2 linked regions of the Phytohabitans houttuyneae genome follow. The protein of the gene in region 1 binds, or shares a complex with, the protein of each later gene. Links are inferred from orthologs where the notes say so. Each region holds a gene or a part of one and is shown in the gene's direction. Other genes may lie near its edges.

The links.
Region 2: the proteins of secA (region 1) and secY are in contact, whole or in part, in a crystal structure (PDB 3DIN), measured with the Thermotoga maritima proteins. The link is inferred for Phytohabitans houttuyneae from one-to-one orthologs. Residues at the interface, in WP_004082002.1 of Thermotoga maritima: Glu261, Ala262, Arg263, Lys300, Ala301, Arg302, Thr303, Ile304, Ile305, Leu323, Tyr324, Asp325, Pro326, Val329, Ser330, Tyr333, Ile336, Lys340, Phe345, Val349, Glu363, Phe364, Tyr374, Ser375, Gly376, Gly377, Glu393, Ile395, Thr482, Ser483; in WP_004081795.1 of Thermotoga maritima: Glu108, Gly109, Glu110, Glu111, Ala236, Glu237, Arg238, Arg239, Ile240, Thr241, Ile242, Gln243, Tyr244, Ala245, Arg246, Arg247, Val248, Thr249, Gly250, Arg251, Arg252, Val253, Tyr254, Gly256, Ala257, Ser258, Thr259, Tyr260, Leu261, Pro262.

Annotation. Positions count from the first base shown.
Region 1 is NZ_BLPF01000004.1:29,780-33,498, forward strand. What follows is about bases 280-3,688. They hold secA (preprotein translocase subunit SecA), read left to right. Parts: upstream 280-614; coding sequence 615-3,488; downstream 3,489-3,688. Other genes in these bases: Phou_RS42620 (GNAT family N-acetyltransferase), read right to left, coding at 280-453. Outside these bases: more of Phou_RS42620, read right to left, coding at 1-279. UniProt on the Escherichia coli protein: Required for protein export, interacts with the SecYEG preprotein conducting channel.
Region 2 is NZ_BLPF01000001.1:3,429,792-3,433,031, reverse strand. What follows is about bases 54-2,983. They hold secY (preprotein translocase subunit SecY), read left to right. Parts: upstream 54-819; coding sequence 820-2,148; downstream 2,149-2,983. Other genes in these bases: map (type I methionyl aminopeptidase), read left to right, coding at 2,861-2,983; Phou_RS15215 (adenylate kinase), read left to right, coding at 2,149-2,802; rplO (50S ribosomal protein L15), read left to right, coding at 128-571; rpmD (50S ribosomal protein L30), read left to right, coding at 54-128. In the rest of the region: more of rpmD, read left to right, coding at 1-53; more of map, read left to right, coding at 2,984-3,240. UniProt on the Escherichia coli protein: The central subunit of the protein translocation channel SecYEG. Consists of two halves formed by TMs 1-5 and 6-10.

The DNA of each region.
Region 1 (3,719 bases):
GAGCGCGACGAGCCGCGAGGCGTGGTTGCCGACCGCGGCCTGCCACACGATCCGCCGCATGCCCAGCGACTCGAACGCCCACCGCGACACCACCCGGGTCGCCCGGGTGGCCACTCCCGCACCGCGGGCCCACGGCGCGGTCCAGTAGCCGACCTCCGCCGAGGCGAGCACCCGGTCGATCGTGACGAGCCCGCAGGAACCGAGCAGTTCACCGGTATCCGGGTCGATGACCGCGAACGGCGCACCGGTACCTTCGCGCCACGCGGCCTCCGAGTGCTGGGTCACGAAGTAGCGGGCGTGCGTGGGCAGATAGGGCGACGGCACGCGGGTCCATCGCTGGATCACCGGATCCTGGCACGCCCGGTGAACCGCCTCCGCGTCCTCGACCCGCCACGGCCGGAGGATCAGTCCTTGATCATTAATCTGCGGCTGGGTGTTCGCTTGTGCCCCCACGCGGCAATGTTGCCGTACCGTTCGCGGCGGGCATAACCGAATACGCACTGCCTGTGAGGCAAAATGTCCGCTTTGGCGCGATCGCCGGAGACGTGGCTGACAGTTGCGCCGAAGGTGCGCCTACGATGGTTCGGCAGACTGTCCAAGGGGAGCGTTGACCCGTGTCGATTTTGGAAAAGGTCCTTCGTGCCGGCGAAGGCCGCATGCTTCGGCGACTCAAGGCGGTCGCCAACGCCGTCAACTCACTCGAGGATGAGTACACCGATCTCACCGATGCTGAGCTGCGGGAGCTGACCGATCAGTACCGGCAGCGCGTCGAGGACGGCGAGACCCTCGACGACCTGCTCCCCGAGGCGTTCGCGACCGCCCGCGAGGCAGCCTCGCGGGTGCTCGGCCAGCGGCATTACGACGTCCAGGTGATGGGCGGCGCCGCGCTGCACTTCGGCAACATCGCCGAGATGAAGACCGGTGAGGGCAAGACCCTTACCTGTGTCCTGCCGGCGTACCTGAACGCCCTTTCCGGCAAGGGCGTGCACGTGGTCACGGTCAACGACTACCTGGCACAGCGCGACGCCGAGTGGATGGGCCGGGTGCACCGGTTCCTCGGCCTGAGCGTCGGCGTGATCCTTCCCAACCGCCCCTCGGCGGAGCACCGCGCGGCGTACGAGTGCGACATCACGTACGGCACGAACAACGAGTTCGGCTTCGACTACCTGCGCGACAACATGGCCTGGTCGCGGGACGAGCTCGTGCAGCGCGGCCACAACTTCGCGATCGTCGACGAGGTCGACTCGATCCTGATCGACGAGGCCCGCACCCCGCTGATCATCTCCGGCCCGGCCGAGCAGTCCGCCCGGTGGTACTCGGAGTTCGCCACGGTCGTGGCCCGCCTCGAGCCCGGCAAGGACGGCGAGGGCGACTACGAGGTCGACTACGCCAAGCGCACGGTCGCCATCACCGAGCGGGGCGTCGCCCGGGTCGAAGACCGCCTCGGCATCGACAACCTCTACGAGTCGGTCAACACGCCGCTCGTCGGCTACCTCAACAACGCCATCAAGGCGAAGGAGCTGTACCGGCGGGACAAGGACTACATCGTCAACGACGGCGAGGTGCTGATCGTCGACGAGTTCACCGGCCGCATCCTGCACGGCCGCCGCTACAACGAGGGCATGCACCAGGCCATCGAGGCCAAGGAGCACGTCGAGATCAAGCAGGAAAACCAGACGCTCGCGACGGTCACCCTGCAGAACTACTTCCGGCTGTACGACAAGCTGGCCGGCATGACCGGTACCGCGCAGACCGAGGCCGGCGAGTTCAACAAGGTGTACAACGTCGGCGTCGTCAGCATCCCGACCCACCGGCCGATGGTCCGCCTCGACCGTCCGGACGTCATCTACAAGACCGAGAAGGCGAAGTTCAACGCGGTCGTCGAGGACATCGCCGAGCGGCACGCCCTCGGCCAGCCGGTCCTTGTCGGCACGGTCTCCGTGGAAAACTCCGAGATCCTGTCGCAGATGCTGCGCCGGCGGGGCATCCCGCACGCCGTGCTCAACGCGAAGTACCACGCCAAGGAAGCCGAGATCATCGCGCAGGCCGGGCGCAAGGGCGGCGTCACGGTCGCGACCAACATGGCCGGCCGCGGTACCGACATCCTGCTCGGCGGCAACCCCGAGCACCTCGCGGCAAACGAGCTGCACCAGCGCGGCCTCGACCCGGTCGAGCACGAAGACGACTACCAGAAGGCGCTGGAGGAGATCCTCCCGCGGTGGAAGCAGGCGTGCGACGACGAGGCCGAGGAGGTCGCGGCCGCCGGCGGTCTGTACGTGCTGGGCACCGAGCGCCACGACTCGCGCCGCATCGACAACCAGCTGCGCGGCCGCTCCGGCCGGCAGGGCGACCCGGGCGAGTCCCGCTTCTACCTGTCGCTGCAGGACGAGCTGATGCGCCGCTTCCGCGCGGGTGCGGTCGAGGCAGTCATGGAGCGCTTCAACATCCCCGAGGACGTGCCCATCGAGTCCAAGATGGTCACTCGCCAGATCAAGAGCGCGCAGGGCCAGATCGAGGGCCAAAACGCCGAGATCCGTAAGAACGTCCTCAAGTACGACGAGGTGCTCAACAAGCAGCGCCAGGTGGTCTACGCCGAGCGCAAGCGCGTGCTCGACGGCGAAGACCTCAGCGACCAGGTCAACCACATGATCGACGACGTCATCGAGGCGTACGTCACGGGTGCCACCGCCGAGGGCTACGCCGAAGACTGGGACCTCGAGCAGCTCTGGACCAGCCTCAAGCAGCTGTACCCGGTCGGCGTCACCATCGAAGACCTCGAGGAGGAAGCCGGCGGCGAGCGCAACAACCTGGACGCCGACTTCCTGATGGCGCGCCTCAAGGAGGACGCGCACGCGGCGTACGAGCGGCGTGAGCAGGAGCTGGGCACCGAGGCCGTCCGCCAGCTGGAGCGCATGGTGCTGCTGCAGGTGATCGACCGCAAGTGGCGCGAGCACCTGTACGAGATGGACTACCTCCAGGAGGGCGTGGGCCTGCGGGCGTACGCCCAGCGCGACCCGCTGGTCGAGTACCAGCGCGAGGGCTACGCGATGTTCGCCACGATGATGGACGGCATCAAGGAGGAGACGGTCGGCTTCCTCTACAACCTGGAGGTCCAGGTCGAGGAGGCGGCGCCGGCCGCACCCGCCCCCGCGTCCGGCCCGGCCCCGCTGCCGATGCCCGACGACGCGACGGTCGAGATCCGCGCCAAGGGCCTCGGTCGCCAGCGCCCGCAGCAGCCGCTCCAGTACTCCGCACCGACAATCGACGGCGCGGCCGGCGACGGCGCGGTCTTCATCGAGCAGCAGCAGGACGCCGCGCCCGCCCTAGGCCTGGGCGGTCCAACCCCACCCCGCGCGAGCGGCCGCCGCCCGTCCCCGTCGCCCAGCCAGGCGTCGACCAGCGCCGGCCCGTCCCGCAACGCGCCGTGCCCGTGCGGGTCCGGCAAGAAGTACAAGCGCTGCCACGGCGCCCCGGCCGGCGGCGCCTGACGCAACGGCACCGGCGAGGGCTCCCGCACTGCGGGGGCCCTCGCTCTTTGTGGGGGGCCGTGCGCCTGGCTCACGCAACCCGACGACGCCCTTCGCGGCGCGCTGGTCGCTGGGCGCGCGCCGAGGCCCCGGCAGGGCGACTCAGCCGGCGGCCAGGTGCATCCACGGGGTCTGGGGCGGGCTGGTGGGGGCGGCGCAGCCGGCCGCGATAGTCCAGACGAGAGCGATGTA
Region 2 (3,240 bases), on another replicon or contig:
AGCGGAACTCGCTGCGCTCGCTCGGGCTGAAGCGGATCAGGGACGTGGTGGTCAAGGAGGACCGTCCCGAGATTCGGGGCATGATCTTCGCCGTCAACCACCTGGTGAAGGTCGAGGAGGTCGAGTAATGACGATCAAGGTCCACCACCTCCGGCCGGCTCCCGGCGCCAAGACCGAGAAGACCCGCGTGGGTCGCGGTGAGGGCTCCAAGGGCAAGACCGCCGGTCGCGGTACCAAGGGCTCCAAGGCCCGCAAGAACATCTCGCCGGCGTTCGAGGGCGGGCAGATGCCCATCCACATGCGCCTGCCGAAGCTCAAGGGCTTCAAAAACCGGTTCAAGGTCGTCTTCCAGGTGGTCAACCTGGAGCGGCTGGCCGAGCTCTTCCCCAACGGGGGCGAGGTCGGTCCCATCGAGCTGGCCAACGCCGGTGCGGTCCGCAAGGGCCAGCTGGTGAAGGTGCTCGGCACTGGCGACCTGGGTGGCGTGAAGCTCCAGGTGTCGGCGCACGCTTTCAGCGCGTCGGCCAAGGAGAAGATCACTGCCGCCGGTGGCTCGGTCACCGAGCTCTAGGCACAAGCCGTGGCGCCCGCCAGTTGCCTTCGCGACTGACGGGCGCCACGTCTACTATCTGGCGTTTCGTCCCAGTTGTACATCGGGGTTCGCGCCGGCAATATAGTGAAGCGTGTATGTCCCCGGGCGCATCTGCCCGAACTCACACCGTACTGTTAGAGTCCGTTGCCAGTATGGATGTCGGGTGACCGCCCGACGCCCAACCCGTCCGCCACGATCCGGCGGCCGCCTCGCGCAGGAGGAAGACGTTGCTCTCCGCGTTTCTCAGTGCGTTCCGCACGCCTGATCTGCGCAAGAAGCTGCTGTTCACGATAGGCATCGTGGCGATCTACCGGCTGGGTGCGACACTGCCCAGCCCCGGCGTGTCGTATGGCAACGCGCAGCGATGCATCGAGGCGATGGAGGAGGGCACGCCCGGCGTCTTCACGCTGCTCAACCTCTTCTCCGGCGGTGCGCTTCTCTCGCTGTCGGTTTTCGCGCTCGGCATCATGCCGTACATCACGGCGTCGATCATCCTCCAGCTGCTCACCGTGGTGATCCCGCGCCTGGAGCAGCTGCGCAAGGAGGGCCAGGCCGGCCAGGCGAAGATCACGCAGTACACCCGGTACCTGACCCTCGGTCTGGCGGTGCTGCAGGCATCGGCGTTCGTGGCGCTGGCCCGATCCGGACAGCTGTTCAACAACCAGTGCGACCAGTGGCCGCTGATCCCCGAGGGCACGGGGATGCCCATGTGGATCACTCTTGTCGCGCTCGTGGTCACGATGACCGCCGGCACCGGCGTGGTGATGTGGCTCGGTGAGCTGATCACCGACCGCGGCGTCGGCAACGGCATGTCCGTCCTGATCTTCACCTCGATCGCCGCCCGGCTTCCCTCCGAGGGCTGGACGATCAAGGAGAGCCAGGGCTGGGGCAAGTTCTTCCTCGTTCTCGCGCTCGTTCTCGTGGTCATCACCGCGGTTGTCTTCATCGAGCAGGCGCAGCGCCGTATCCCGGTGCAGTACGCGAAGCGCATGATCGGTCGCCGTATGTACGGCGGCACGTCGACCTACATCCCGCTCAAGGTCAACCAGGCGGGTGTCATCCCGGTCATCTTCGCGTCGTCGCTGCTCTACCTGCCGCAGCTGGCTCTCCAGTTCGGCGACCCCAACGACCTCAACTCCTTCGAGGCGTGGGTGCAGAACCACCTGGCCAACCCGGCCGACTGGGTGTACATCGTCGTCTACTTCTTCCTGATCATCTTCTTCACGTACTTCTACGTGTCGATCACGTTCAACCCGACCGAGGTCGCGGAGAACATGAAGAAGTACGGCGGCTTCGTCCCGGGTATCCGTCCGGGCAAGCCCACGGCCGAGTACCTGGACTTCATCCTCAGCCGGATCACCCTTCCCGGCGCCATGTACCTGGGCCTGATCTCGATCCTGCCGAACTTCTTCTTCATCTGGCTGGACAGCAGCCAGTACCAGAACTTCCCGTTCGGTGGCACCGCCGTGCTCATCATGGTCGGCGTGGGTCTGGAGACCGTGAAGCAGATCGAGAGCCAACTGATGCAGCGGAACTACGAAGGGTTCCTGCGGTAGATGCGCCTCGTACTGGTCGGTCCTCCAGGGGCGGGTAAGGGGACCCAGGCCGAGTTCATCGCCGCCCACCTGGCTGTGCCAAAGATTTCGACTGGGGACATCTTCCGCGCCAACGTCTCCCAGGGCACGCCATTGGGTGTGGAGGCCCGGCGATACATGGACGCCGGTCAGCTCGTCCCCGACGAGGTGACCATCAACATGGTGCGCGAGCGGCTCGCCGAGCCGGACGCGGCCGACGGCTTCCTGCTCGACGGTTTTCCCCGCACGGTGCCGCAGGCCAACGCGCTCGACAAGCTGCTCGCTGACCTCGGCACCGCGCTCGACCTCGTCATGGAGCTCGTGGTCGACGACGACGAGGTGATCCGGCGCCTGTCCGGCCGGCGCACCTGCCGGGGCTGCGGCAAGATCTGGCACGTCGAGTTCGACCCGACCTCCCGCGAGGGCATCTGCGACCGGTGCGGCGGGCAGCTCTTCCAGCGCGACGACGACAAGGCGGAGACCATCGCCAAGCGCCTGGAGGAGTACGCGGAGAAGACCGCGCCGCTGGTCGACTACTACGGCGCGCAGAACAAGCTCGTGGGCATCGACGCCACCGGCCCGGTCGAGGACGTCACCGTCCGGGCGATCGACGCGCTCCGCTCGTACGGCGGCTGATGTTTTCACTCCTCGGCCCTGGCCCAGCGCCGGCCGGGATTGCAGTTAGCCTCGAAGGATGCCGCGCCACCAGCTGATCCAGCTCAAGACTCCCGCGCAGATCGAAAAGATGCGGGCCGCCGGCCTTGTCGTGGCCGCAGCGCTGGCCCGCATGCGCGAGGCGGTCGCTCCCGGAGTCACCACAGCCGACCTCGACAGCCTGGCCGAGTCGGTGATCCGGGACGCCGGGGCGGTGCCGTCGTTCAAGGGCTATCACGGCTATCCGGCGTCGATCTGCTCCTCGGTCAACGAGCAGATCGTGCACGCCATCCCCTCGCCGAAGCAGGTGCTCCGCGAGGGCGACCTCATCTCGATCGACTGCGGCGCGGTGCTCGACGGCTGGCACGGCGACGCGGCGATCACGGTGCCGGTCGGTGAGGTGCGCCCCGAGCTGCTGCG